Linked DNA regions of Nitrosospira lacus. The protein of the gene in region 2 binds, or shares a complex with, the protein of the main gene of each other region. Links are inferred from orthologs where the notes say so. Each region holds a gene or a part of one and is shown on either strand. Other genes may lie near its edges.

The links.
Region 1: the proteins of EBAPG3_RS04975 (region 2) and uvrB are in contact, whole or in part, in a crystal structure (PDB 7EGT), measured with the Thermus thermophilus proteins. The link is inferred for Nitrosospira lacus from one-to-one orthologs. Residues at the interface, in WP_096412145.1 of Thermus thermophilus: His654, Arg656, Phe657, Gln666, Asp668, Glu669, Lys680, Arg681, Leu682, Ser683, Lys685, Tyr686, Ala687; in WP_096411307.1 of Thermus thermophilus: Glu23, Leu25, Arg26, Asp27, Gly28, Glu29, Arg30, Phe31, Arg55, Glu326, Asp327, Phe328, Glu379, Ser382, Gln383, His398, Gly400, Arg401.

What each region holds. Positions count from the first base shown.
Region 1 is NZ_CP021106.3:2,199,950-2,215,045, reverse strand. The notes cover bases 8,832-11,820. They hold uvrB (excinuclease ABC subunit UvrB), read right to left. Parts: upstream 11,373-11,820; coding sequence 9,291-11,372; downstream 8,832-9,290. Other genes in these bases: EBAPG3_RS09930 (pyridoxal phosphate-dependent aminotransferase), read left to right, coding at 11,467-11,820; EBAPG3_RS09940 (NrfJ-related protein), read left to right, coding at 8,900-9,244. Outside these bases: EBAPG3_RS09995 (spermine/spermidine synthase domain-containing protein), read left to right, coding at 1-44; EBAPG3_RS09990 (hypothetical protein), read right to left, coding at 75-1,502; EBAPG3_RS09985 (hypothetical protein), read right to left, coding at 1,504-2,976; EBAPG3_RS09980 (glycosyltransferase), read right to left, coding at 3,283-4,008; EBAPG3_RS09975 (DHA2 family efflux MFS transporter permease subunit), read right to left, coding at 4,171-5,583; EBAPG3_RS09970 (hypothetical protein), read left to right, coding at 5,957-6,154; EBAPG3_RS09960 (PEP-CTERM sorting domain-containing protein), read left to right, coding at 6,962-7,357; EBAPG3_RS09950 (hypothetical protein), read left to right, coding at 7,870-8,370; EBAPG3_RS09945 (hypothetical protein), read right to left, coding at 8,413-8,631; more of EBAPG3_RS09930, read left to right, coding at 11,821-12,660; EBAPG3_RS09925 (alkaline phosphatase family protein), read right to left, coding at 12,704-14,053; EBAPG3_RS09920 (hypothetical protein), read right to left, coding at 14,058-14,699; EBAPG3_RS09915 (hypothetical protein), read right to left, coding at 14,818-15,096. UniProt on the Escherichia coli protein: The UvrABC repair system catalyzes the recognition and processing of DNA lesions. A damage recognition complex composed of 2 UvrA and 2 UvrB subunits scans DNA for abnormalities.
Region 2 is NZ_CP021106.3:1,122,001-1,137,079, reverse strand. What follows is about bases 8,474-11,445. They hold EBAPG3_RS04975 (UvrD-helicase domain-containing protein), read right to left. Parts: upstream 11,100-11,445; coding sequence 8,847-11,099; downstream 8,474-8,846. Other genes in these bases: EBAPG3_RS04970 (phosphoribulokinase), read right to left, coding at 11,313-11,445; EBAPG3_RS04980 (BPSS1780 family membrane protein), read left to right, coding at 8,474-8,838. Also shown: EBAPG3_RS05025 (c-type cytochrome), read left to right, coding at 1-581; rplS (50S ribosomal protein L19), read right to left, coding at 759-1,163; tRNA (guanosine(37)-N1)-methyltransferase TrmD, read right to left, coding at 1,205-1,975; ribosome maturation factor RimM, read right to left, coding at 1,978-2,490; rpsP (30S ribosomal protein S16), read right to left, coding at 2,513-2,779; polA (DNA polymerase I), read right to left, coding at 3,018-5,759; EBAPG3_RS04995 (LOG family protein), read left to right, coding at 5,779-6,507; EBAPG3_RS04990 (DUF2782 domain-containing protein), read left to right, coding at 6,561-6,923; EBAPG3_RS04985 (homoserine kinase), read left to right, coding at 7,107-8,057; more of EBAPG3_RS04980, read left to right, coding at 8,116-8,473; more of EBAPG3_RS04970, read right to left, coding at 11,446-12,185; rplM (50S ribosomal protein L13), read left to right, coding at 12,562-12,996; rpsI (30S ribosomal protein S9), read left to right, coding at 13,000-13,392; EBAPG3_RS04955 (hypothetical protein), read right to left, coding at 13,398-13,673; argC (N-acetyl-gamma-glutamyl-phosphate reductase), read left to right, coding at 13,800-14,828; EBAPG3_RS04940 (DUF6776 family protein), read left to right, coding at 15,039-15,079. UniProt on the Escherichia coli protein: A helicase with DNA-dependent ATPase activity. Unwinds DNA duplexes with 3'-5' polarity. Translocates on single-stranded DNA with 3'-5' polarity. Initiates unwinding more efficiently from a nicked substrate than double-stranded DNA.

The DNA.
Region 1 (15,096 bases), 1.1 Mb from region 2 along the record:
TCCTGATCTATGGTTTGGCCTGCATTGCTTTAAGGAATTCCTGAAATGGAATCTCTGAAATCTGACGATACGATCTAGGCGCTGCCCTCGCAGCTTTTTGAGGGCAGCGGTTTGTCCGAGAAGTGGGCATCAAGGTCGAGATCGAGTTTCAGCCGTCCGGTCGTACAACGCTGGTGCAGCTGGCTGGCCAATTGTTTCAGGTTGGCCCGCAGGCTGGCAAAGTCGGCGCTGGTGAACAAGGTTTCGCGCCGGAAAAACACTTCCACTTCGGGCCGGTCGATCATCCGGTCGAAACTCAGCAGCCGGTAATAGGTCTCTGGATCCATATGGGTGATACGGTCGGCAAGGCCGGCCGATTTTGCAACATTGGTCTTGGCCACACCGCAATCGTTGTCCTTGAGCATCATTTGCTTGATTTTTACAGCCTTGCGCTGCGTCACTTCGTCGACCGTCAATTTGCGTTCGCTCTTGACTTTGCCATCCAGCGCGTCGAGATAGTAATAAGTCGGCACCTCATGGATGTTACCAAAGCGGTCCTGCTGGTTTAGCAGCGTGTCGAGCACAATCAGTTCCGAAGCGTCCTTGAGCTGAACCATTTTCTGCACATTTTCGGCGGTGAAGCTGCGGCCAATCATTGTGGATACATCCGCGCTGCGCGCGAGCATGGCTATTGCCGGGTTTCTGTCACGGAAATTCTGTGCACGCGCCAGGCTATTGGCGCCCCCATTGAAAAAATCCTTATAGAACTCCTCGTGGCCGGGGTTGTCCACCAGTGCGCCATACGACTGCGAGAAGTCGTCTGTCAGCAGCAGCGCGCGGCGGCTCGCATTCGCTCCGGCAGTAAGCTGAGCCATCAACGATGTCCATGTTGCATGGATCAGGGCCGCTGCCGGAGCGCGGGCCAATGCCTTGTGCCCAAGCGCGATATGGTCTGCCAGGTCATAGGTGCGCAATACCGCAGGGGGCACATTTGCCACATGGCCAAGGATACGCGAGACATGATAATAGCCCAGGAGGGACGGCGTGTAGCTGCAACTCGTGCTGAGCTTGTATTTCGCAATCTTTTCGCTCTTGGGTGACTTGCAATCGGTGTCCTGGAACTTCTGGGCCGACATGTCATCGGGAATGGCAAAAATATCCAAACCAGGATTGGTGCTGTTCAGCTTGGGGCACACGGCAGCGTTTTTCCGGACATCGATAGTGCAAAGCTGCTCCATTAACCTGGCGTCCCTGGCACTATAGCTCGCGCCGTCGAATAGCCAGGGTATCACACAGATTTCGGCCTTGCGGCCCGGAACCGGCAGTTCGACAATCTTCTCCCCAATAACTTCTTTTCCCTGAATCAGCTCCGGATTTGGGGTGTCTTGCGCCATAACCAATGCAGGCGCGGCACTCAGCATGACAATCACCGTAAAGCCGATTACATATGAACCAATACGTACACCGGTCCAACTTATGGTGTCAGTTGTCAAGAAAGGGCAGGGGGCACCGGCGAGACTCATGTCAGACCCCTGCACCGCTGCAATCCACTGATTCTTCCGTGGGCTCCCCTTTTAAAAATTTCATCGGGTTCAGGTCGAAACGCAGCTTGCCTGATCGACAGTTCGCTTCCAGCATGCGCGCCACATCAATGGTATTTTTCATCATCAACTCCAGTTGAGCCGGCTTCAGTCCATACTCGCCGGCAAGAAAATTCGACACAGGGCCGCGCTGCTGGAAATCGTGGCTTAACGCCATGAGTCTGCGGTATACACCGGCATCGAAATGCCTCAGATTGGATACCATGCCGGTCTGTGCCGAAAAATTGGCATACCGTCGCGACAAGCCTGCGTCGTTGTCCCCGATCCATGTGCGTTGCAACAATACGGGATGGAACTGGCGCAACTCGTCGGGTACGGTGAGCGAATTCATGCGGGAGCGCGGCACCTTCGAGTGCACCTTGTCGTGCTGCACTTTGCCATCCGCATCCACCCAATACCAGCGCCAGACATAGTCGATATTACCCACACGATCCTGTTGTGAAAAGATGTGATCCAGCACGGCAATCTCGCTCAGTTCGCGCATCCAGAACACCATCTGCTGCGCCGGATAAGGTGCGTCCGCGATAGCGCTCGCCAGCGTCGCATCGCTCCGCAATGCCGTGAACGCCGGGGTGGCCTGGAATTCCCGTGACTGCGGCGCACCCCATGCGGCCTTGCGCGGACCGTTAATCTCCGTGCCATAGCGCGCGCCCTTGTCATCGAGCAGCACGCCATATATCTGCTTCCGGTCGGCAGTAAACAGATCATCCGTTGGTATGTAGGTGGATGGATTTCGTACCGCCGTACGAACCCACTCCCACGCGCTGCGGTTCATGCTGCCCTGGCCACTGGCATGCGCGGCCACGCGCTTATCCAGCACTTCCTTATCGAGGGTCCGGTACACCGCTACCGGTACTTCCACCAGTGTATCGAGATAGCGCGAAAGTACGTAATACATCAGCGCCGAGCTGGACATGGTGCCGCTCGTATTACGCTGATTCATTGTCATCTTGAACTTGGCCAGGCGTTCGTGCCCTTCCCGCGTCGCGCAGCGCTGGTTTTCATAAGTTTCGGGAGCGAGTCCCGAACCCTTGATGTCGTACACCATCACTGCCGCGCTGGTGCTCCAGGTTTTCGGGCACAACGCCACGATGCCGCCATAAAAATCGATACCGCAAAGCTCCTTTTCCTTCGCCTGATCACCCTTGGAGAGCGTAACGCCGGGCATGGACGGCAGAATGCGGCATTGTTCCGTGAGACGGTTTGGCGAAGTAAATTCCTCGCCATGGGCGAAGCCGGCGAGTGCAATGAGCAGAAGCGGCGGGTAGCGGAGAATCGAAGATGATCTAGTCGCCAGAGACGAGGGAATCTTTAGGTCAGCACCAAAAGCCGTGCCGAAAGCCCTCAGCCTCTGTAACATTCTTTTCATTCGGATGCTTCGAAGCTGTTCTTTCATGGGCGAGCCTCCTTGATCTACTAAGGGAATCTCTGAAAGCCGCAATGCGGGCACGACAAGCAGCCCCCCTGTTAGCTGCGGTAAAATCCGAGCTTACCGTCTATCTGCAGCGTTACACTCTGTATCGTAGACTAAATATCATAACCTGGATGTGGCTTTCATCGTGCGCTTATGATCATCCCGATTAATGCCGGCTCACTGCCAGCCAGGTCACCAACCCAGCGCTCCATGGCAAACATCTTTAACCGAGTTACATATTTTGTCACGTAGTACCGGACTGCCTCCAATCGCACATGGTCAATGGGCTTAACGCCGCCCGTCATACCAGATCGGCAACTGCTTCCTGTCTTGTAATGACTGGCGTGGATGCAGGATGATATGCAGGATCTGGCTGACCATTTCTCGCCCGGAATAGAGCTTGGCCTTGCGCGACGATGTCTCCAGTGGATGCCTGGTCAGGATAATAAATTGAAGGTCGCGCCGCCGGCCCCACTTTTTTAATTGCTGACTCAGACCTATTTCGTCGGCAGCGTAGAGTTCCTGATTGAACCCCCCGACATCATGAAACGCGTCGCTGCGGCACACCACCAGCGCACCTGCCGCCCAACGAAACAGGACCGATATCCGTGTCCACAGTTGCAACATCCGATGTGCCCACCATGGTAATTCCCGCATTCGCACGATGCTGCCGCAACCGACGCTCTTGCCGTCTTCAATCAGATGCAAGATATCGGCCAGCAATCCCGGATTTAACATACTGTCGGCATCCACAAACAGCAACCAGTCGCCCGTCGCCCCCGCCGCACCGGCATTGCGTGCCCGGCCGATCTGATTGACCGGCTCAAAAACGACTTGCGCACCTGCCTGCCTTGCCAAATTGGCCGTGTTATCGGTGGAATTGTTATCGACCACAATGATCTCGGACGTAAAACCGGGTTTGTCATTTGCGGCGAGCGATGCGGAAATGGATTGCAGGCAGTGTTCAATCAGACGCTCTTCATTAAAAGCTGGAATGATAATCGAGAGGTGCATGGAAAAAATGTATTCTGGTTTGTAGAGTCAACATCGTCATTATCCTTGAAATATATTGTGCGCGAAAAAGACATGCGTCCAAACGGGCTCTCGTTTTCCATGGCAGGGCTCGAATTATTTTTATAATCAGTCCATCCATATAGGTACACGTTGTATTTGTGCTTATGGCATGTCCTGCAAGTTTCCCTTGCTGACACTTTCACCATCGCGAGAGTGCAATGTCCAGAAGGAAAGAGATGACAGAATGGTGAGTCCCCCAAGCGTCAAGAATGCATAGTGCAGTGCGTTTATCACAGCCAGATGGTCGGTTTGTGGTAATCCACCCAGGTACCAGCTTGTAATCAACGATCCGCAAGCAAGCCCGAAGCTCAACGACATTTGTTGTAGCGAGCTTGAAATGGTGCTTGCCATGCTTGAGTCAGACGTTTCAATGTCCGCATAGGCCATGGAATTCATGCTGGAAAACTGAAGCGAATTGAAGAAGCCTTGCGCCAACCCCAGAACCACGATCAATGCTATCGGGGTAGCCGTGTCCACCCATGAAAAAAAGCTTATCGTAAGTCCCATCATTACAGTATTCAGAATCAGCACCTTGCGGTATCCATACCGTCTCAATATCGGCCCTGACAGAAGCTTCATTCCCATGGCCGCAGCCGCGGTAGGCATCATCAGAAGGCCCGATTGCCAGGCAGGCAAGCCCAGGCCAAGCTGATAAAGCAGGGGCAGCAAGAAGGGAAGGCCGCCTACACCCAAACGTGTGATAAAGCCCCCGACCACTGCAACGCGAAACGTGCGTACCCGAAACAGGGTAAGCCGCAGCAATGGATAAGCCGCATGGTTGGCATGCCAAGCGTAAGCAACCAGCAAACTAAGAGAAACGAGCAACAGAATAACGGCTGGAGTCATGCCGATCTCGTGCTCGCCGAATATTTCCAGCAGCCATGAAAGGAGCGCGGCACCGCTACCAAACAAAGCCAAGCCGGTGAAATCCAACGGGCGAGGCGCATCACCACGGTAATCCGGCATGTGCCGATGTATAAGAAAAAGTGCCGCCAGGCCGACAGGAACATTAATAAAGAATATTTCCCGCCACGACAGCCAGTGCACAATAAGACCGCCCACCGTGGGTCCCAGCAGCGGACCAATCAGAGCCGGTATGATCACGAAGTTCATCGCCATCAGCAGCTCGGACTTGGGAAAGGTTCGTATGATGGCGAGCCTTCCCACGGGCATCATCATGGCCGCGCCCATCCCCTGCAGAATGCGTGCCGCTATCAGCATAGACACATTAACGGCCAAACCACATAAAATAGATGACAACGTAAAGATGACAACGGCAATGCTGAATACCCGCCGCGTTCCGTAACGGTCGGCCATCCAGCCGCTCACGGGGATACCGACAGCCAGACTCAGGATATAGCTGGCGACGACGGCCTTCAGACTCAACGGTGTCACATGCAGGCTGGCCGCGATGGCCGGAATCGCCGTATTGACAATGGTTGAGTCCAGTTGTTCCATGAATAACGCGATAGCGACGACCCACGGCAGATATCGCTTGATTGCGGGATTACTCATGGGAGGACAGAATGGGTGGAAATATTCACGCTGGAGGAGAGGGAGCCAGAAAGACGGTTAAATTTAGGTGTCTTTCAAGCCGGAAAATTCAATTCGGGGGGCAAGCCTTCCATCGGCGCCCTGCAAGAATCTGGGCGCCAAAGTCCCCGGTTTCGAACTTTAAGCAGTGATAGGCTCTATGAGAAACCGGCAACAGAATTATATTGCCTGATTCGAAGAGGTTGCTTCAATAGGATGGCTTTTTGCGGGAAAAAAGGATGCATTCTCCGCCACCCGCATGTGTATGATGCAAAAGGAGTCGACATAACAATGATCGCCAATATGCTTCTTTTTGACTATAACTATTGAACATCATTCTACCTCAGGAGGTTACATGGATGAATCTGGGATCTTGCCTTGGTTGATAGCATCCGCAATTTTTTTCGTGGTGCCATTTTGGAAAATTTTCGCTCGGGCGGGTTTCAAGCCCGCATTTTCACTGCTTGCACTGATCCCTGGAGGTATTCTCATACTTCTGTGGGTTGTTGCGTTTGCGAAGTGGCCCGCGTTCGTGGACGAGAAGAAGGAATAAATGAAAAAGACAAGGCAGTATGCAAGGAGAGCCACTGGGAATGCGCGGCTGTAATGCATTACGCCTCAACTTGTTTCCAGCGCTGGGTGTGATGATGGCTATGTGGCCGCATCAAACCGGGGGCCGGATGGCTGAGCTGAGGATTGGCAGACTACCGGCAAGCCGTTGCCTGGCTTCCCAAGGTGATCTTGAATATTATTTTTACAGTTCATTTAACATAATATCAATTATAAGCAAATTAAATCGGGGTGAGATTCTGGCGATTTAATCGATTCATTCGCTTTCAATGATCCGACCAGGAAAATATCCGGGGCATGCAATTCCGTTTGCTGTAGTGTAGCCACTTGAGTTGCATGAAACGGCTGGCCTGGCTAAAAATGGTCTTAGTTTAGCCAATCAGCAGTATAAATTGCTTTATGTGTGGCTCCGTACAGAAGTTAAGGTCGAGGGAGAAGATAATACGCACTGGTATCTGCTTTTTTCTCCCTCTTGTAGTAGATACCACTGGCCCGGCACAGGCCAACTACTCCTTGCCGGGCCTCTTTTATGTCTACGTCAGCTACTCAGAAACCGTTTCAAATCCCCGACTTCTTGTTTATCTTCAAATTAAGTTTCTGACAACACTTGCATTACTTGTCAGAAACTTTTACGTTCACTTGAAGAGATTTCCTTCCTGGTAATTTTTTCTCTATTTTTCAGGGCCTTAAAAAGAAAAAACAACTGGCACGGTTATTGCTTCATAAGGTTTGGAGAAATATTCTTGATGCTGAAATGATGGAGAATTAATTTTAATAAGGAAAAATAATAATGCGCGCAAAGATCGGGATCACGCTATTAATGGGTGTTCTGGCAATAAGCGGAGTGCAGGCGGGGGAAAAAGACAAGAGCCAATCGGACCGGACAAATACCAAAGCCTTTGATAAAGAATGGAATCCAACGTCGGGTAATGCATCAGGTAAAAATCCCGATCATCCATCCCATAGAAAGCATCGGCAGACCCCTGGTAAAGGATGGACCCCGCCGCCTGGGCGCCTACCGGATTCCATTGTTACCCGCCCTACGTGGGACAGTGATCGCCTAAAGCATCACGATCAATTGCCTGTGCAATTCAGCAATGTAAGCACAGTGCCCGAGCCCGGCAGCCTCATACTCGTTGGTATTGGTTTGATTGGTCTATTTGCGGCGCGCAACCGCAAGCAATGAAAAAGCTACGCATGAGGACTATTTACACAGCCCGTGGTTTGCATTTTCTTGTTAGTTGAATCCCGAAAGTCGATGTGATGATCAAATCGGTATCGGGTTTGATTTGCCTGATTGATATTTCACGCCGGTAAGGTCCTGGCTGCGGATTCTCTTCCTGCGTGAATCCAATCTGAAACAACATATTCCTGGTCCACCATATCGCCTTCCACCCCGGACGCTTCGAGATCCTGCTCATAAGCTTCGTTCCGGCGTCGCAGTATTTGAACTCCTCTCTCTTGCCCTCCAGTTTTTCTTTGATTTCCAAGCCACAACAGCCATTGATAAATATATATTCCACCTTCTATAATTGATAATATGAAACGTTGGCAATTGGCAATCACGTTTCACCGCCGCAGTCTGTCAATAGAGTAACATTGAGCTATATTTCGGGATATTGTTCTGGTTATAGAAACTATGGGCGACGTCTTCTTCTTGGACTGGAGCCCAGCCTTTCTCAATAAGAAGGAGAAGACGTGAAGTTTATCATTCCGGCTATCTTCATGGCGCTGACTGCAACCATTGCACAGGCCCAGGAAACAAATCCAATTTATCAATCACCAGATGCTCAAAGCAAATTCAGGGAAGCCCAGCTTCACGTGCAAGAACTGATGAAAACCGGCCGTTACGCGGAAGCATCGAAATTCATGTCTGTCTATCAAACGCTGGCCTGTGAAGCCGCGGAGCAGAAAGCGGGAAGGAGCGCAGAAGAAGGCGCTGCAATTTGCGCACGGAAAAATGCACCGGCGGGTATCAACGCCGGACAATCTTCGTCACAACCCGCTCAGGCCGCGACCGAATCGTTGCTGGGCCCAAGCGTTACGGTGATGCAACGAACCTCGCCAGGTTCGTCGACCCTGCTGGATAGTTCAGCCCCCTCCATTTTTGTCTTTGATCCCCGGAATGTTCCTGGAGCAGATTCCCGGACGAGCTCCCGGAACGATACCCGAATCGACCCCTGGACTGGAAAGCCTTAAGAAACCTTAAAACGAGCATCGATGGAGCATATTGCCGCTGGCTTAGCTTGCCGGTGGTGAGTATTCCTCTAATCGCAGCGTGGTTTCTACAATCTTTTTTGCCTCGTCGATAGTCTTTACATGGGAGAGATCCACCGCCGGGTTGGGATAGCTATGCCAAAATGAAAAACCGGCGGATGTAACCCATAGCAAACCTCTGACATGCTTGTCTGCAAATACCTCCTGATGGTGCTCATCAACCACTTTCCATTCAAATTCCATAATCCGGCCTCCATGCCTTGATGTTTATAGTATCGTTTGATTTTACCAGCAACATGCTTCGCGGGGACGTTCAGAAATTTATTTTCGTTACCGCCCAGCCCTACTCCCACTTATCCGGAACAGGATTTCTCAATACCGGAACACCCCATCGCAATTGGATCTACAAGCGAGCCTCCCGCCATTACCTTGGGTATTTCAATTGGAAATCCGGAGAATTGAGGTGTATCATGCCGTCTGGAAAATTTACCCAATAAAATTGGAGGCGGTTTTGAAAATATCTTATATTGCGGTCGCTTTCTCCATCGGGATCGCGCTGGCGAGCCCGTTGCATGCGGCTGCCGAGAAGGCGGGAGGCAGTGCTACGAACACGGCAGCAGGAATGCCGGCCAACGAAGGCAAAGTCCTTTCAACCCTGGATGCTCCAGACTATACCTATATGGAATTGGCGACCACCGAAAAACGTTTCTGGATTGCGGCACCCACGACCCGGGTAAAGGCGGGTGATCGTGTGCGTTTCGAGCAAAGTCTGGTCATGAAAAACTTCTATAGCAAAACACTGAATCGTACCTTCGATCAGATTATTTTTGTCAACTCTGCCACAATCGTCAAATAGGTATGAATTAACTTTAATACTCCGATTCATGTAATTGATTTAAAAGTTATTTATTCACCTTCCTGAGGGCCGGTTCTGTCTTTTCCCGGCTTACCTCAGGTTCAGGTTCAACAAATCCTACGAACAGCTTGTTTTTTAATCTTTTTAACTCATCACGATATTGCGCTGCTTGCTCGAATTCAAGATTCTTTGCTGCATCCAGCATCTGCTTTTCCAGCAGCTTGATTTCTTTCGCCAGTTGCACCTCGCTCATGGAATCATAACGGGCTTGTACCTGTGCCGCCTTTAAATGCTGTTGCGCGGTTTCAATGTTGTAAACGCCATCGATCAAATCCTTGACACGTTTGTGCACGCTTCGCGGCGTAATGCCATGCTCAAGATTAAACAGGATTTGTTTATTGCGCCGCCGCTCGGTTTCATCCATGGCGCGACGCATGGAATCGGTAATCTTATCGGCGTAGAGAAGCGCAGTGCCATTGATATGGCGCGCTGCCCGGCCTATCGTCTGGATCAGTGAGCGTTCGGAACGCAGAAATCCTTCCTTGTCGGCATCCAGTATCGCTACCAGCGACACTTCCGGAATGTCCAATCCTTCCCGCAGAAGATTGATACCCACCAGCACGTCGAATTTTCCCAGCCGCAAATCACGAATGATCTCCACCCGCTCCACGGTATCGATATCGGAATGGAGGTAGCGCACTTTGATGCCATGATCGGAAAAATAATCGGTCAAATCCTCGGCCATGCGCTTGGTCAGCGTTGTCACCAACACCCGCTCGCCCTTTGCAGTGCGCAGGCCGACTTCCGACATGAGGTCGTCGACCTGGGTAGTTGCGGGACGAATCTCGATCTGAGGGTCCACCAGACCGGTGGGGCGCACAACCTGTTCCACCACCTGGCCACTGTGCACACGCTCGAACTCCGCAGGGGTTGCGGAGACAAATACCGTTTGCGGCATCATTTTCCTGAATTCATCGAACCGCAATGGCCGGTTATCCAGTGCGGAAGGCAGGCGAAAGCCATATTCCACCAGATTTTCCTTGCGGGAACGATCTCCCTTGTACATTCCACCCACCTGCGGGATGGTCACATGGCTCTCATCAATCACCATCAGCGTATCGGGGCGCAGATAATCTATCAGAGTAGGCGGCGGCTGCCCCGGTTTTTTCCCCGAAAGGTGCCGCGAGTAATTTTCGATGCCTTTGCAGAAACCCAGTTCATTGAGCATTTCCAGATCAAAGCGAGTGCGCTGTTCGATACGTTGCAGCTCCACGAGCTTATGGTTTTTCTGGAAAAAATCGATGCGCTCTCTCAGTTCGTCCTTGATGGTACCGATGGCGCGCAACGTAGTGCTCCGAGGCGTTACATAGTGGCTGGAGGGATAAACCGTATAGCGCGATACTTGCTTCAGCGTGCGTCCGGTGAGAGGATCGAACAACACCATGCTTTCGACAATATCGTCAAACAGCGAGACGCGCACCGCGGTTTCCGAACTTTCCGCCGGAAATATGTCGAGCACGTCACCCCTCACCCTGAAGGTTCCACGGCCGAACTCAAACTCATTGCGCTCATACTGCATTTCAATCAGGCGTTGTATGGCTTCGCGCTGGGTGATTTTTTCATTTTCGCGCAGATGCAGAATCATGCCGTGATAATCCACTGGGTCGCCGATACCGTATATGCATGATACGGTGGCGACAATTATGGCATCATCCCGCTCAAGCAGTGCCTTGGTGGCGGACAGGCGCATTTGCTCGATGTGTTCGTTAATGCTGGAATCCTTCTCGATGAACAGGTCGCGCGAAGGGACATAGGCCTCCGGTTGATAATAGTCGTAATAGGAGACAAAGTACTCGATGGCGTTTTCAGGGAAAAACTCGCGCATTTCTGCGTAGAGCTGAGCCGCCAGCGTTTTGTTCGGTGCCATGATGATCGCGGGGCGGCCAAGCCGTGCAATTACGTGGGCCATGGTAAAAGTCTTGCCGGAGCCCGTCACGCCCAGCAGCGTCTGGAACGCAAGGCCGTCCTCTATCCCTTCCATCAGCTTGTCGATGGCTTCAGGCTGATCACCAGCAGGGGAAAACGATTGATGCAGCTTGTAGGGGCTATTGGGAAAGGTAATGATCACAGGTATAATGTGCGGTTCAATATTTTTTGATTATCGGTCTATATTATCATGCCGACACAACCCGCATCTGTGCGAGGACACTAAGGACATTATCGTGGAACTTTCAAAGCGCGTTCAGGCCATCAAGCCCTCCCCCACTCTTGCCGTCACCGCCCGGGCTGCCAAGCTCAAGGCGGAAGGAAAGGATATCATCGGGCTTGGCGCCGGAGAACCCGATTTCGACACCCCGCAGCATATCAAGGACGCGGCCATTGCCGCCATTAATAAGGGCTTCACCAAATACACGGCGGTGGGTGGCACCCCCGGCCTGAAAAACGCCATCATCGCCAAGTTCAAACGCGACAATGATTTTGACTATACCGCGAAACAAATTCTGGTTTCGTGCGGCGGCAAACAGAGCTTCTTCAATCTGACGCTTTCCGTCATCAACCCCGGTGACGAAGTCATCATTCCCGCGCCGTACTGGGTCTCCTATCCGGACATCGTCCTGATTGCCGAAGGCAAGCCGGTGATCATCGAAGCCGGTATCGAACAGGGCTTCAAGATAACCGCGGGGCAACTGGAAAAAGCCATCACACCCAAGACCCGGATGTTTGTCATCAACAGTCCCAGCAACCCCTCGGGGGGTGTTTATACGTTCGATGAGCTTAAAGCACTGGGTGAAGTCCTGCTCAAATACCCGAATATCCTGATCGCCACCGATGACATGTACGAGCATATACTGCTTTCCGGCGGCAAGTTCGTGAATATCCTCAATGCCTGCCCTGCCCTGTACGGCCGTACCATGGTGCTTAACGGCGTATCCAAGGCCTATGCGATGACCGGATGGCGCATCGGGTATTGCGGTGGTCCGGCGCATATCATTACCGCCATGGAAAATATCCAGTCCCAGAGCACTTCCAATCCTGCTTCCATTTCACAGGCCGCGGCCGAAATGGCGCTTAACGGCGACCAATCGTGTATTGTGCCCATGGTGGAAGCGTTCAGGGAACGCAATCAGTTTGTTACCGGCGCGCTCAATGACATTCCTGGTGTCAGATGCCTGCTGTCCGAAGGCGCGTTCTATGCTTTTGCCGATGTCCGGGAGACAATCCGCGAATTGCATGCCAAGAGAGTGATTAATGATTCTACGGATATCGCTTTCAGCGAATACCTGCTCGAACATGGCGGCGTGGCGGTAGTACCCGGATCGGCATTCGGCAGCGAAGGCTATATCCGGCTTTCCTTCGCCACCACCATGACCAACCTGGAAAATGCGTTGCGGCGCATTGCGAAAGTGCTTGGCTGACAGCCTGCCGGAGATCGGATAACGATTACATTTTCGGGAAATCCTATTCTTCCGGCAGATGCACGAGTTCCGGATACTTCTCGAGAGAGCGCGCGCGGTCATATCGCAACAGTTTCTTCGCCGCGTCGGTAAAAGCCTGCTGACTTTCGGTCTGCGGTTCGGCAGATGGCATCAGCACGACTGAACTTGAAATGACATCCTGCGGCGGTGGTGGAATATCGGCTCTCGGCTGGGCAAGCGACTCAGCCAGTACTTGCGACACGCTCTGTATTCCCAATTTTCTACGCCGTTTGACTTCGTCATTATAATCCGGGGTGCCCGCGAACTTCTCGGACAATAATTGCAATATGGAGGTGTGATCCATTGCACTCTTGAATACAGTGCCTGGCGCGATCCATGGCGAGGCGATGAGTGCCGGAACCCTGGGGCCCGTGCTCTCGAATCCGGCTTGAAAGAGCGCGCCGGGTGGCACCGGGGCGGGAATCGCGAGGGGCGGAACATGGTCGAAGAACCCGCCATGCTCATCATGCGTGGTAATCAATAACGTGCGGTTCCATTTGGTGGTATCCCTGGTCAGCAGCCTGTAGATATCGCGCAGAAAATTTTCGCCGGGACCGACAGGCGTGGGTGGATGATTGTCATTGGCGGTCCAGCCGAAATGGACAGGCGAATCGCTGTATTCGGGTTCGATAAATATGACTTTTGGCATTTCCGACACCGATTCGGTCTCGAAATCTCCCGGGAATTGTCTGAAGCTCCGGAAGTTGGGCCCCAGCACTTCATCGAACTGATCAAATAGTGTGAAGAACGATATTCCGCAGTGATATACGCGCCAACTGACGTTGTGCGCTTTCAGCCACTCGAAGATGAAGCTCCCCCTGATGGTAGGAATAGGACGCGGTTTCGTATCCTCGATCAGGGAGTAACCAGTGTAAGCCACCGAACGGTTTGGCTGGGTATCTGTTGGCAGCGGCGCGAACCAGTTGTCGCACACGGCATATTGCGCCGCGAGAAAACTCGACATGGGCGCATCGGCAGGTGAAAGAAAACCCATTGGTGGCGGATCGTTTACCTTGCTTCCGGTGGCACGATAATATGCCTCGACAAAACCGCTCATCGTGAAGGGACCGCCGGGTGTCCCTAACTGAGCTGCCACCAGAGATCTGCTATGAGGCAAATCGTGCGGCAGCGGTCCATCCTTCAACTCGAAGGGCTGGTAACCCTGCCCATCGAGAAAGTTGGTGTAATCCAGATTTGCTTCGGGTTCGACCAGACCTGCGACATCTCTCCGATTACCGAACCGGGCCATGCTGAGATGCCCCAGCATATGGTCGAAAGAACGGTTCTCCAGCATTACGATCACGATGGTCTCAATCTGATCAAGGATCGCCATGGAATTACTCTCCGCAGTTCATTTGTGTTTTGATAGTCAACCGGCGTGCAACCGCCTTGAGGGCGTTATCGCATGCTTCGCCGGGACCGACGGGACTGCGAATTGTCCAGGTACCGATTATGGAGGTATTTTTAAAACCGTCTGTTGCGCCACTCGGTGGAATATCAACTTCCATGCCATCTTTACTGATCGATAATGGCCGGGGGTAGTTATTCGTGATCAATATCGCGCGAACACGTGCTGAAGTACTTTCGCGCTGAATTGTAAATGAAGCCGATACCGATCGAGGTTCGCCGCCACACTGGGCAATACCTCCCAGCAGTCTCGAACTCTGGTCCGGGACCACCTGCACGTCCCACTCGCGCTGAGCGTTCTTGAGCGCGCCCGGAACCTTGAGTATAAAGCGAGTGTTTTGTCCGGGCGTAAAAAATCGGGATCCTTCCTCAGGCACCTCCCCCGTGCCTGCCAGTACTGGAACCGAGTCCAGTGTTGCGTTGCCCGAATTGCCTGAAGCAAGCCAGTCAACCCTGACCGACTCACCGGGACAAATGGTGCTCGGCGCCACCGTAAAGGACTTGATCTGGGCACAACCCACGATCAGGGGTGTCGCCAGCAGGGTCGCCCATACCGCAAATCGGTCAGGCATTTGCGTTATCCCAGACTTTTTTCGTCGAAAGCTTCATGCTCTTGTTCCGATCCCTTTGGATCGGCTGAGGTGGATTGAATGGTAAAAAAGAAATTCACGTACACCGGCAGCGGCGTTTTTACCAGTATCCCGGCGGCACCATGTAGAGTCCCGTATCCCATTTCCATTCACGAATGGGGTTTTCGGTCATGGCATTCCTGTCGTCAGGCTGAGCAGTCCAGTGAAAATCGCAGACACTTCCATTGTGCCCCACGAAAGTGTGGATGCCACCATTGGCCACGCCGACGAAGAATGGCGCATTCTCCAGCTTCTCCAGCAGCGCCTCGGTATTGCTGTCCGGTGTAATATCGCGGTAGCCGGTGATAACCGCGTCGCAGCGCACACCGCTCGACTCAGG
Region 2 (15,079 bases):
AGCAAAGAAAATTTGCCAGCATGGGCCTCCGTTATTTTCTTCTGGCAGGCATGACAGTTGTCTTTATCGCTGCTTGCGGTGAATCGAAGCCTCCTGCCGCTGCGTCGGCGCCCGCTGCTGCACCAGCGCCCGCAACTGCCGCACCGGACGTGCCCTCTGCCGGCTCAACCACGCCCCCTGCCGAACCGGCACCATCTGTCGCGGCGCCGGTGGAGCCAAAAAACCTGGCGGCCCGTAAGCTGGATCCGGAGAAAATAAAGCGCGGTGAGGTTGTTTATCGCACGAATTGCGCCAACTGTCATGGACCAAATGGGGAAGGCACGCCAGGCTGGCGAAATCCGGGAGCTGACGGCAGGTACCCGCCACCGCCACTGGATGGCACTGCCCACGCTTGGCATCACTCAACCGAGACACTGGAAAGAATGATCCGGGTAGGCAGTCCGGCGGATATCGGCGGCATGCCAGCGTGGGATGGCAAGTTGACAAATCAGCAAATCGATGACGTGATTGTCTGGATCAAATCACTGTGGCCAGACGAAGTCCACGATATCTGGCACAAGGAAATCGAGAATAAACCGTAACCGAAACAGGATTGAATGTGATGGGTGGTTAGGCTGGGCAGGTGCCAGCATTGGCTACCTATGAAGTTGCGACCGGGATCGCCTATGCACGCGGGCGGGGCACTGGGCATCGCATATGAGCCATGGAGCCCCCCGATGCCGACCCCGGCGCCCCTACAGGATCAGGGGCATTGCAATCTAACCTTGGGCCGGCCCTATTTTCGGCACCGCATTCTTTGCTGCAGCACGAGCCGGAAGCTTCTCGCGAATGCGGGCAGACTTACCGGAACGATCCCGCAGGTAATATAGCTTGGCGCGGCGGACATCCCCACGACGTTTGATTTCCACGCTGGCAATTAGCGGTGAGTAGGTCTGGAAAGTCCGCTCCACACCCTCGCCGCTGGATACCTTACGCACGGTAAAAGCCGAATTGAGGCCGCGATTGCGTTTAGCGATAACGACGCCTTCATAGGCTTGCACGCGCTTACGGTCGCCTTCAACCACTTTAACGTTAACGATTACCGTATCTCCGGGAGCAAAATCCGGAATTGTCTTGCCAAGACGGCTGATTTCTTCGTTTTCGAGTTGTTCGATCAAATTCATTTTGCCACTCCTTACTTTATTTCACTTGGTTTCTGTTGATTTCAATTCGATTCATGGGCGTGCTTGAACTCTTCCAGCAATTCCGCTTCCTCTCCGGTCAAGCCCCGTTCAACTTTCAGCGCCAGCAGATCCGGCCGTCTCAGCCATGTCCTGCCCAGCGATTGCCGCAAACGCCAGCGTCTGATGCCGGCGTGATTGCCGGACATGAGAACTTCCGGCACGAATTCTCCCTGATAGACTTCCGGTCGCGTGTACTGGGGAAAATCAAGCAGTCCACTCACAAATGAGTCCTGAACGGCTGAGTCAGCGTCTCCCAGCACACCGGGCATTTGCCGCACCATACTGTCTATCAGCACCATTGCCGCGAGCTCTCCTCCAGAGAGCACATAATCGCCGATGGAAATTTCGTCATCCACCTCACGCGCTATCAAGCGCTCGTCCACGCCTTCATAGCGCCCGGCGAGTAGCACCAATGATGGCAGTTCGCACAGCTCCATCACCAGGTCATGGTTCAACAGCCGCCCCTGGGGAGAAAGATAGATTACCTTCGTCCCGTTAATGCCATTACCTGCCTGCCTGATCCTTGCCGCGGTGACGGCTTTTTCCAGCGGCTGTGCCAGCATCAGCATTCCCGGGCCGCCGCCATAAGGACGATCATCCACCGTACGGTGATTATCTTCAGTGAAGTCGCGCGGGTTCCAGGTATGCAACCGGTAGATCCCGTTTTCTTTCGCCCTGCCGGTTATACCGTATCGGGTGACGGCATCAAACATTTCGGGGAACAGTGTAATGACGTCGAACTCAAAAGCCACGGCTAGTAGTCCATGCCCCAGTCCACCGTTATCCGGCAAGCCTTTAGATCCACCTTAACGATCACCTGACTGACAAAAGGAATCAATCGCTCCTTTTCACCTTCCATCGGACTTTGCACTTGAAGCACATCGTTGGCGCCGGTTTCCAGTAGTCCGGTCACTTTCCCCAATTCCTCATCCCGCAGATTAATGACTTCAAGGCCGATCAGATCCGACCAGTAATAGCCATCCTTACCGCTTTTGGACAAACTCGGCAACTGGCTGCGAGGTACCGCGATCTGCTTACCCTTCAACCGCATTGCCGCAGTACGGTCGGCATATGACTCAAGTGCGGCCGTCAATGTACTCCCGTGAACTTCGCATCCGGTGACTTTTACTTCGTGCCATTCCCCATTGCCTTTACCCAGCCACCAGACCGGATAGTCAAGCAGTCCATCCACATATTCAGTATAGGGAAAAACCTTGATCCAGCCTGACACACCGAAGGGGCCGATAATACGCCCCATCACCACCATTGGCTCGACTGCTTCGCCTGATTTAGGTAATTCCCGCGGCTTTTTGTTTTGCACCAAACTGCCTGACCAACCTTGTAACGGTATCGGATAGCCGTGCACCCTGCGATTGCCAATGGGTGACACGATCCAATTGAACACGCAATGCTTCTTCGCCTTCAGCCGCCCTAGGGTTATAAAAGCCAATGCGCTCAATGAACTTGCCGTCCCGGGCGTCTCGGGAATCCGCTACTACCATATTGAAAAACGGGCGTTTCTTGGCACCGCTTCGCGCCAGTCGAATAATGACCATGTATATGCCTATGTGGGTCCGGAACCGAAAAGGGTGTGATTTTACGGTAATTTTTGCCCTATTAGCAAGTTATACTCCCAAATTCGGTGGTTGATCATTGATTTTCGAGTTAAGCACCATGATTCACAAAGATTTTTTGTGGTATGCAGGATTCAGGATAATATTGCCCGACGGTATCACATACTCCCCATTGGAAGAAAACACGCTCCATGGGAGATTTGTTGAAGAGCACCTTAATCTAATGCGCCTGCTCCCAATTCGGGCCTACCCCCACTTCCACCAGCAGCGGCACGTCGAGTTTCGCCGCGCCACCCATTAGCCGCGGCAGTTCATCCTTTACAGTTCCGGTTTCATCATCCGGCACTTCCAGTACCAGCTCGTCATGGACTTGCATGATCAGCTTGCTCCGCAAGCCCGCTTTGGCCAGCCAGCCATGCGTCGCGATCATGGCAAGCTTGATGATATCGGCCGCAGTACCTTGCATGGGGGCATTGATTGCTGCACGTTCCGCTCCTTGTCTGCGATTACCGTTGGAACTATTGATTTCCGGCAGCCACAGCCTGCGTCCGAATACGGTTTCGACGTAACCGGTTTTTCTGGCGGTCTCCCTGGTATGTTGCATGTAATTCGCAACCCCCGGATAACGGGCAAAGTACCGGTCCATGTACGCACGTGCGGCTGAGCGTTCAACCCCGAGCTGCGAGGCGAGGCCGAATTCGGACATGCCGTAAATCAGCCCGAAGTTGATGATTTTTGCATAGCGGCGCTGCTCATTGTTCACCGCTTCCAGCGCGACACCAAACACTTCCGCGGCGGTCGCGCGATGTATATCCTCGCCTGCGGCGAACGCTTTGAGCAATCCCGCATCCTGCGATATGTGCGCCATGATGCGCAGCTCGATCTGCGAATAATCCGCGGAGATAATGCGATGCCCCGGTGCAGCGATAAATGCTTCGCGGATACGGCGTCCCTCGGCGGTGCGTACCGGAATGTTTTGCAGGTTGGGCTCATTGCTCGCGAGCCGCCCGGTCACCGCTACCGCCTGCGCATAATTGGTGTGCACGCGTCCGGTGGCGGCATCCACCATGCGCGGCAGCTTGTCCGTGTAGGTGGATTTGAGCTTGGCAAGCCCGCGGTATTCGAGCAGGACTTTTGCCAGGGGATAATCCAGCGCGAGCTGTTGCAGCACGTCTTCGTCGGTGGACGGTGTCCCGCTTGGCGTCTTCTTGATAACGGGAAGCTTGAGCTGGTTGAACAGTATCTCCTGAATTTGCCGGGGTGAATTCAGATTAAATGGCTGCCCGGCAATAGCGTGGGCCTGGCTTTCCAGCGACAGCATTTTCTCACCCAGTTCGCGGCTTTGGATTTCCAGTAATTTCAAGTCCAGTAATACGCCGTTACGCTCCATTTCAAACAGGATGTTCAGTACCGGCATTTCGAGTACGCGATAGATATAATCGAGCTTTTCGTCCTTCATTATTTCGGGGTACATGTGCTGATGTAGTTGCAGCGTGATATCGGCATCTTCCGCCGCATATTGCATCGCGCGTTCGATATCCACCTGATCAAAACCTATACGCCCGGCCCCCTTGCCGGTGACCTCATCATAGCTAATGGTTTTGGCTCCAAGATGCCTCAACGCAAGATTATCCATATCGTGCGGACGGTGGGATTCCAATACATAGGACTGCAATAGTGTATCGTGGACAATTCCGTTCAAAGTAATGCCATGATTCGCAAAAATGTGCTTGTCATACTTGAGATTCTGTCCCGCTTTGGGTTTGCCCGCATCTTCCAGCCATGGTTTGAGTTTATTGATCACGAGATCGACCGGCAGTTGCGGTGGGGCGCCTGCATACCGGTGCGTCAGCGGCAGATAAGCCGCCTGATGAGGCTCAATGGAAAACGAGATTCCGACGAGTTGCGACTGCATCGGATCCAGCCCGGTGGTTTCCGTATCCAGCGAAACCAGTGGCGCGGCATAGATACGTGCGATCCATTCATCCAGTTGGGACTGGGTCAAAATGATCTGATAGTCCCCTGACGTAGCCGAAGATCGCCGATTCGCATCCACTGGCTGATACCCGGCGGCCAAGGGCGTATCGCCGATCACTTGCGGACTCGCTGAGTCCGCCTCCTGCCGCATTTCCCGCAACCAGGTTCTAAAATCCAGCCGCTCATACAACTCGGCCAGTTTTGCGGTATGCTGCGGTTGCAGCCCAAGATCGTGTACATCGACAGGTAATGCGACGTCGCACTTGATGGCCAGTAATTCACGCGCTCGACTCAGCCAAGCGAGCGCCGCACGCAAATTTTCACCTACTACACCGCCAATTTCATTGGCATGCGCGATGAGATTATCCAATGTGCCATATTGGGTGAGCCATTTCACCGCAGTTTTGGGACCCACTTTTTCCACGCCCGGAATGTTATCCACCGCGTCACCCACCAATGCCAGATAATCGAGCATGCGTGCTGGTGTCACACCAAATTTGGCAAGCACTGCCGCTTCGTCGAGCGTTTCGTTGCTCATGGTATTGATCAGCGTCACTTGCGGATTCACCAGTTGCGCAATGTCCTTGTCGCCGGTGGAAATGATGCAGCGCATGTTTTCGTGCACGGCTTGTTTAGCCAGCGTACCAATCACATCATCCGCCTCCACGCCTTCCACGATCAGCATTGGCCAGCCCATGGCGATAATGCACTCGTGCAGGGGCGCAATCTGCGCCGCCAGATCGGGGGGCATTGGAGGGCGATGCGATTTATATTCCGCATAGAGGTCGTCGCGAAAAGTCTTGCCTTTTGCATCAAATACGCACGCGCTATAATGGGCCTGGTAATCCTTGTGCAAACGGCGCAGCATGTTGAGCACGCCATAAATCGCACCGGTTGGCTCGTTATTGCGGTTGCGCAAATCCGGCAGCGCATGGAAAGCGCGATACAGGTAAGATGAGCCATCAACCAGCAACAATGTTTTCATTTAACTCCAAAGGTTTCCAATGAGCACGCAAGACAAGTTAGCCCGTACCATGACAAATGATTTTCGGGAAAAAACCTGGTCGGCAAGGGAATCTTGGCGCGTGTTCGGCATTATGGCAGAATTTGTCGAAGCCACGGAGCGCTTGAATTCGATTCGGCCCGCGGTCAGCATTTTCGGGAGTGCACGTACGCTTCCCGATCATCCCAACTATATATTAACCGAGCAGATTGCCCGGCAATTGTCGGATGCCGGATTTTCCGTTATTTCGGGAGGCGGTCCGGGGATCATGGAAGCAGCCAACAAGGGTGCTTATTTTGGCACGTCGCCGAGCATCGGTCTGAATATCCAGCTCCCGCACGAACAACATCGCAATATTTACCAGGACGTCAGCCAGACTTTCCGTCATTTCTTTGCGCGCAAGTACATGTTCGTAAAGTTTGCCACGGCTTATGTGGTGTTACCGGGTGGATTCGGCACGCTGGATGAACTCATGGAAGCGCTCACGCTGGTTCAGACCGGGAAGACCCGGAAAATGCCGATTATTCTGGTTTGCTCGGACTTCTGGCGCGGGATGATCGACTGGCTGCGGCATACCCTGGTAACCGAAGGCATGATCGCCCCGGAGGATATGGATTTGATACAGGTGATCGATGAACCCCGCGAAGTGGTCAAGGCGATATTCCGGTATTATGAAACCAGCGGCTTCGAGCCTTCCGCAGCGGAACGGGAAGTTCAGCTCAATCTGTAAAATCCGTATCATTTTCAGATAGAATGGGTGCGTTGACCCTGCCAGGAGCAGCCATGCGTCTAATAATTCTCGTCGTGTTATTGAGCGCTGCCCTGTCGGCGGCGGCGCAATCCAAACCCAAAGACTTGCGGCCGATACCTGAAGTGCCGGAACCGCCCGAAATAGCGTTGCCTTCGCCGGGCGCCGACCAGGATGATGCCGCGCTTGAACCCCAAGTTACTATTACCAGGCGCGGAGAGGATAAGATCGAGGAATATCGTATCAATGGGCGTCTCTACATGATCAAAGTGACTCCCCGCATTGGTCTGCCGTATTACCTGATCGACAACCAAGGGGACGGGACATTCTCCGCTGGCGGCTCCGGGGGGCTCGATCAGAATATCCGGCCTCCGATGTGGATACTGCGCCAATTCTAAATCCAATCCGGTGATTGGGCAGGACGCAGGGATGCGCAAAATCCATGCGGATCATGACGGCCAATTGATGAATGAACTGAAAAATGAAGCGGCCGACCGCCGGATTTAGGTTAAAATAGCGGTAAAGAACAAGAAGATCGCAGAGTCTTATACGACTTCTTCTCCCCCCTTTTCCTCTCGCTCATGTCCGTCTTCACTACCGTCACCCAACAGCAGCTTTCCGCATGGCTGAAAAACTATCCGCTGGGCACGCTGACTAATCTGCAAGGCATCTCCTCCGGCATCGAAAATACGAATTACTTTGTCACCACCAGCCAGGGGAGGTATGTTCTTACCCTGTTTGAAAAGCTGACTTCGTCCGATCTGCCGTACTACCTGAATCTGATGGCATATTTGTCGCAACGCGGCATTCCTTGTCCTTGTCCGGTAGCCAATCTTGACCACGGGTTTCTTGGCGAGCTTAATCATAAACCAGCGAGCATCGTTACCTGCTTGCCCGGCAAATCACAGGAACATCCTACTCTCGCGCATTGTGCCGAAGTCGGCGCACTCCTTGCGAACATGCATCTGTGCGGTCTGTCCTATCCCGAAAAAATGGAGAACCCGCGAGGTCCCGAATGGTGCAAAGCCACTGCCCCCAGTGTCATCCCGTTTCTTACGGCGGAAGAAATAACGATTCTGGAAAAGGAACTGCATTTTCAGTCGCTGTATCATTTCGATGATCTGCCGTGCGGCGTGATTCATGCGGATCTATTTCGCGACAATGTACTATTCACCGGCGATACGATAGGGGGAGTGATCGATTTCTACTTCGCCTGCAATGATGTGTTGCTGTACGATATTGCCATTACGGCCAATGACTGGTGTCTGCGTGAAGATAGCGAGTTGGATGTAAAACGTGCGCTGTCGCTACTCGAGGCCTATCACCGGATCCGCCCGCTTACCGCTATCGAGAGGGGCGCCTGGCCGATAATGCTGCGAGCCGGGGCTCTGCGCTTCTGGCTATCCCGGCTGCACGATTATCACTTGCCGCGCATGGGAGAACTCACTCATGCCAAGAACCCCGCTCACTTTATGCGCATATTGAAGAACCACGCGGCATCCCACGCAAGACTGGCACAAGTTTGGGTGTAAGCGGTAAACCGCACGCCAGGATTGGACAGCAGGCGCTACTCTACCGGAGATAAAGAAAATGGAAGTCAGGCAGGTCGATGCAAAACAAGGGTGGCAATGGATTGTGACCGGCTTTTACATATTCCGCCAAATCCCGCTGACGTGGATTTTACTGTGTGCCACTTTGCTTCTTATCGCCGCCACGTTGTCGCTTATTCCAATGGCGGGGCAATTTATTTTCACCCTTCTTTCACCCGTGTTTCTAGCGGGGCTGATGATAGGATGCAGGGCCTTGGAACAGGGCGAGAAACTGGAGATTGCGCATTTGCTTGCAGGTTTCAGAAACACCCCTGGACCGCTGATCACGATAGGAGGAATTTATCTGGTAGGACAGGTGCTCATTCTCGGGGTGTTCATGCTTGTCGGAGGCGATGTATTGATGGATCTGCTGATAGAAGGAAAACGGGTTGACGAAAATGAGCTGAAAAATGTCTCCGGCGATATGCTGTCCGCCTCGCTGGTAGGACTGACGCTTTCCATTCCGCTGATGATGGCTACCTGGTTCGCACCTTTGCTGGTGGTATTCAAGGGCATGGCCGCGATAGATGCAATGCGGGTAAGTTTTCTTGCCTGCCTGAAGAACATCATAGCGTTCCAGGTCTATGGCATTACGCTGGTGGTGCTGGTGATACTCGCCGCGATGCCCTATGGTCTGGGATTGTTTATACTGGTGCCGACCCTGTTTGCCTCTATCTACGCAAGCTACAGGGATATTTTTGCAGATACGGCCGCATTAGCCTGAGCGTTGAATCAGGCAGGTGTCAGTTTGGCATATTCGAGCAATAACCACTTCGTGCCGGTGCGGCCGAACCTGACCTCAACACGGGAATCCGCACCGTGACCTTCGCAGTTGACTATCACTCCCGCGCCAAACCTGGCGTGAGTCACATTCTGTCCTATGCGCCATTGCGATGCCGCCGAATCTCGAATATCCGCTGGGCGAGCAGGAACGCCATGACCAGGCTCATGGATTACCCGGCCTGACCCTTTCCTTCCGGTTCCCCAGTCTTCATTCCTGATCGCCACCTTTTGCACGGGTTGCAGCCACTTGAGCAAACTATCCGGAATTTCGTGCAGAAAACGAGAGGGGATGTTATAGCGGGTCTGCCCATGCAACATGCGGCTTTGGGCAAAACTCAGATACAAGCGCCGTCGTGCCCGGGTAACTGCTACATACATCAAGCGCCTTTCCTCTTCCACGCCCCCCACTTCGTTGCGGCTATTATCGTGGGGAAACAAACCTTCTTCCAATCCGCTCAGAAATACACTGTGAAATTCAAGTCCCTTGGCGGAGTGCACCGTCATCAACTGCAGCGCTTCCTGACCGCCACCAGCCTGATGCTCGCCCGCTTCCAGCGATGCATGACTCAGAAATGCCGTGAGGCTGTCATCCTCGGCTTCATGCACGAAGCTGGTGGCGGCATTGATTAACTCGTTCAGATTCTCCAGGCGGTCCGCTCCCTCGCGCTCAGCGCGATAATATGCCGCCAATCTACTATGCTCCAGCATATGTTCGACGACTTCCGGTAATGGCAATTTTTCGCAAACCTGACGCATCGACTCGATCAGCGCAACAAAACCCTCAACTCCTTTCTTTGGCTTGTCCAGCCACGGTTTACTCTCAAGCCTGACCTGCGCTTTATCTCCCGAATTCGGGCCGAAGGCCGCATCACCTCTATACTTGTGCCCCATTGCCGCCCACAAACTGCCGCCCTGCCGCCCGGCCTCGTCCTGCAGCTGCTCCACGCTGCGCATGCCGATCCCGCGTACGGGAAAATTGATAATCCTGAGCAGTGCGTTATCATCCTCGGGATTTGCTATCAGGCGCAGATATGCTAGGGCATGCTTGATTTCCTGGCGTTCGAAGAAACGCATGCCGCCATATACCCGATACGGCAGTGAAGCATTGAACAAAGCATGCTCCAGCACGCGCGACTGTGCATTGGAACGGTACAGCAAGGCTATCTGCGATAGGACGACGCCTTCGGCGCGTAGCGACTTCACCTCCTCCACGATGAAGGAAGCCTCGTCAAAGTCGGTCGGAGCGTTATACACGCGTATTGGTTCGCCATGGCCCTCCGATGTCCAGAGATTTTTGCCGAGTCGGCCGCTATTGTTGCGTATCAGCGTGTTGGCCGCATCCAGAATGTTGCCATGCGAGCGATAGTTCTGCTCCAGCTTGATGATTTTAGAGATACGGAAATCTTTCTCGAAATCTTTCATATTACCGGTGTTCGCGCCACGGAACGCATAAATGCTCTGATCATCATCGCCAACCGCAAATACCGCGGCCCGGTTGCCGGCGAGCAGCTTCAGCCACTTGTATTGCAAGCGGTTGGTATCCTGAAATTCATCCACGAGAACATGATCAAAGCGGCCACGATAGTGCTCGCGCAAATGCTCGTTGCGTGTCAGCAGCTCATAACTTCGAAGCAGTAGTTCAGCAAAATCCACCACGCCTTCCTTATTGCACTGCTGCTCGTAGAAACGATAAAACTCCACCATCTTGCGTGCGAAATCGTCGTAAGTTTCGACCTGCGAGGCTCTGAGCCCTTCTTCCTTGGCATTATTGATAAACCATTGCACCTGGCGGGGGGGAAACTTTTCGTCGTCCGCGCCCAGAGCCTTCAGCAAACGCTTGATCACCGCCAGCTGATCGGCGGAATCCAGAATCTGAAAAGCCTGCGGCAACCCGGCATCCTGATGGTGGGCGCGCAGCATGCGGTTGCACAGGCCGTGGAACGTTCCTACCCACATGCCACGGGTATCGATCGGCAGCATGGAAGCAATGCGGACAAGCATTTCCTTCGCCGCCTTATTCGTGAAAGTGACAGCTAGTATGCCGTGAGGACTGACTTGACCAGACTGGATCAAATACGCAATACGGGTAGTGAGTACGCGCGTCTTGCCGCTGCCTGCGCCGGCCAGCACCAGCGCTGACTGGTGCGGCAAAGTAACGGCTTCAAGCTGTTCAGGATTTAATTCTGAAATTAGTGCAGACATTGGAGGGAAACTATTTCCACTTAAATATCACCGCAATTATTTGAGCTTCATCAAGCCGTATAGAAGGAAGAAGGGCAAATAAATACTGAATTTCGGGTGAAGTTCACGTGGCGTGGAGTGGAGGGAGTAGAACAGCCCGAGGAGGCGATCGGCGATGCGGATCGCCCCCTCTCTTCAAATAAAAAAATACCCTTATCGGCAACGGCTGCTGGATTATTTGCTCCGGCTTTTCGCTACAAGATCCAGAATCAGCGGTGTCAGTATCAATTCTATGGCCAATCCCATTTTCCCGCCCGGGACGACAATTGTATTCGGACGTGACATGAACGAATCATGAATCATGGCAAGAAGGTAAGGAAAATCGACGTTCTTGGGATCGCGGAAGCGGATCACGACAAAACTTTCATCCAGGGCCGGGATATCCCGCGCAATAAAAGGATTGGATGTATCCACTGTCGGGACCCGCTGAAAATTGATATGGGTTCGTGAAAATTGCGGAGTAATGTAATGCACATAATCGTGCATACGGCGGAGAATGGTATGAGTCACCGCCTCCGCCGAATAACCGCGCGCATTCATGTCGCGATGGATTTTCTGGATCCATTCCAGATTGACAATAGGTACGACTCCCACCAGTAAATCCACATACTTCGCCGCATCGGCGGTATCGGTTTTTACGCCGCCATGCAAGCCCTCATAAAACAGCATATCGGAACCGGGCTTTATGGATGACCATGGAGTAAATGTCCCGGCCTTCTGCCGATAAGGCGCGGCTTCTTCATCATTGTGCAGATACAGGCGCGTACTGCCGCTGCCACTCTCGCCATATTCTTTGAATAGCGCCTCCAGCTTCTCGAACTCATTGGCCTCGGGACCGAAATGACTGATGGGATGACCACCGTCCTTTTCCGATTCCGCGACGGCTGCCTTCATTGCATCACGATCATAACGATGAAAACTGTCGCCCTCTACCACCGCAGCAGTCAGTTTCTCGCGACGAAAAATATGCTCGAAACTATTTTTGACTGTCGATGTACCGGCACCTGATGATCCAGTAACGGCGATAACAGGGTGTTTTTGTGACATACAAACGCTCCTCGGACAATAAGATAATAGGATGTTACCGAATTTTTCATGCCGATTTTTACGGCATTATTCTTTTAACATGATACCTGTTTTCCCAAAAATTTTGGTGGGAATAGATAAACATTCATGCCTCCGGGCCGCCATAGAAGCGGGTAACACAGAAAAATGCCCGGATAAAATGACGCGGTATCCGGACAAAATGTGCCGCAACTTGCGGCAGGTATGATGGGTACTGGCGAAAACCGCTGCGCGGACGAGGTGCCGGCGGCGGTGACATATTCTTTTCCCGGAATCCATTAGCGAAAGGCCAGTTTGACATTCGGCCGGGTCTGGCATAAAATTCGCGGCTTTATTGAAATAAGCAAAGGCGGGCGTAGTGAAAACCTTTTCAGCCAAACCACATGAAGTAATCCACGACTGGTTCGTGATCGACGCGGCGGACAAGGTGCTCGGGCGCCTCGCTGCGGAAATCGCCCATCGGCTGCGGGGTAAACATAAACCCATCTTCACGCCTCATGTGGACACCGGCGATTTTATCATTGTTATCAATGTCGATAAGCTGCGTGTCACCGGAAATAAGATGGAAGATAAAACTTATTACCGCCATAGTGGCTACCCCGGTGGTATTTACGAAACCAGTTTCGCCAAAATGCACGCACGCTTTCCCGGACGCCCTCTGGAAAAGGCGGTAAAAGGCATGCTGCCAAAGGGTCCGCTCGGCTATGCCATGTTAAAGAAACTTAAAATCTATGCTGGTGCCACGCATCCGCACGCGGCGCAACAACCGCGACAACTCGAAGTCAGGGCTTAAATTATGGGAACAACGTATAACTATGGTACCGGCCGTCGTAAAAGCGCGGTGGCGCGAGTATTCATCAAGCCGGGCAAGGGATTGATTACAGTCAATGACCGTCCCGTCGACGAATTCTTCTCCCGTGAAACCGGCCGCATGGTGGTTCGTCAGCCGCTTGAGTTAACCGGAAATCTCACAAGCTTCGACATCGTGGTCAACATCCACGGGGGCGGCGAATCGGGGCAGGCGGGTGCGGTACGCCACGGCATTACCCGCGCCTTGATTGACTTTGATGCCACGCTTAAACCCGTATTGAGTAATGCCGGACTGGTAACGCGCGACGCGCGCGAAGTAGAGCGGAAGAAAGTAGGGCTACGCAAAGCACGCCGGCGTAAACAATTTTCCAAACGATAAGTTTTTTACGTGTCCCATGCTGAAAAGCCGCCCGTTTCTGGCGGCTTTTTTACTTGTTGCTTATAATCCCAAATCTGGCGGTTGCCGCTTATTTCCCAGGTCGGCGCCATGGACGCAAAGAGTTTGCCCCATCGAGGCTTCACCGTCATGGCGAGTTCGTTGCGCAGCGAATTTAGGGTAAGGATAATCGACAACCGGTTGCATTTTCCCCGCAAGATATCCGGTAAATCGAACCAAATAAATAAAGACATCTCTAAAAATTGAAGATTCAGGGCAGCCATTTATTGCCATGTGTAACCGAGGGTACGAGCGACAATGCTGGGGCAGGATAATCCTGATATGCAACACGAATTTATGAAAAATCCTGATGGAAAACCCTGTTCTTCGCATTCAAACCTGGAGATTCCATGCTTAAAGTTGGTATCGTAGGCGGAACCGGTTATACCGGCGTCGAGTTGCTGCGTATTTTATCGCAGCATCCCGAAGTGCACATACATGCCATCACCTCGCGCAAAGAGACCGGGCTGGCTGTAGCCGAATTATTTCCCAGCTTGCGCGGACGGGTACCGCTTAAATTTTGCGATCCGGCCGAAGCGGAACTCGACAAATGCGCCATTGTGTTCTTTGCGACACCCAACGGTATCGCCATGCAACAGGTCAGGTCGCTGCTCGACGCGGGAGTTCGGGTAATCGATCTCGCCGCTGATTTTCGTATCAAGGACGTGGCAGTATGGGAAAAATGGTATGGGATGACACATGCCTGCCCTGATCTGGTGGAGGAAGCTGTTTATGGCTTGCCTGAAATCAATCGTAACGAAATCAAAGGCGCACGGCTCATAGCGAATCCTGGCTGTTATCCCACCGCGGTGCAACTGGGGTTCCTGCCTTTGATCGAGGCCGGTATTGTAGACCTGGAGCATCTCATTGCCGATGCCAAATCCGGCGTCTCCGGCGCGGGCCGCAATGCGGCGGTCCATACGTTGTTTGCCGAAGCTTCTGACAATTTCAAGGCCTATGGTGTGCCCGGACACCGGCACTTGCCTGAAATCAGGCAGGGATTATCTCGTATGGCGGGAGGTCCGATAGGACTGACATTCGTCCCGCACCTCACCCCCATGATCCGGGGCATTCACGCTACGCTATATGGCAGACTTAGCAGGGATGCCGATTTACAGGCCATATACGAGAAACGCTATGCCGATGAACCATTTGTTGATGTCCTTCCGGCAGGCGCCCATCCCGAGACCCGGTCAGTACGAGGTTCGAATCTTTGCCGCATCGCGGTGCATCGTCCGCAGGAGGGTAACACAGCGGTAATATTGTCGGTAACGGACAACCTCGTCAAGGGGGCTGCGGGACAGGCCGTGCAGAACATGAATCTCATGTGCGGTTTTCCGGAAACCTTGGCTATCGATCATGCTCCGCTGCTACCGTAGCCGCCTGCCGGGCTTGAAGAATCGAAGCTGAAAAGTGACGCAGCGAAGACAGATCCTGAAGACTGATACATCCATCGGCCAAAAAAAAGGCGAAATATGCACCCGCCAGGCGCTCCCGCAGCCGATTGCCTTTAACCTGAATCTGGCAGGCCACCGGTATTCTTCCATACCTTCGGTGTCTCGCTGTCATAACAGCGTAAACTGACGGCCATGATCAAATCACCCAAAAGAAAATCCGGCATCTTTGCACC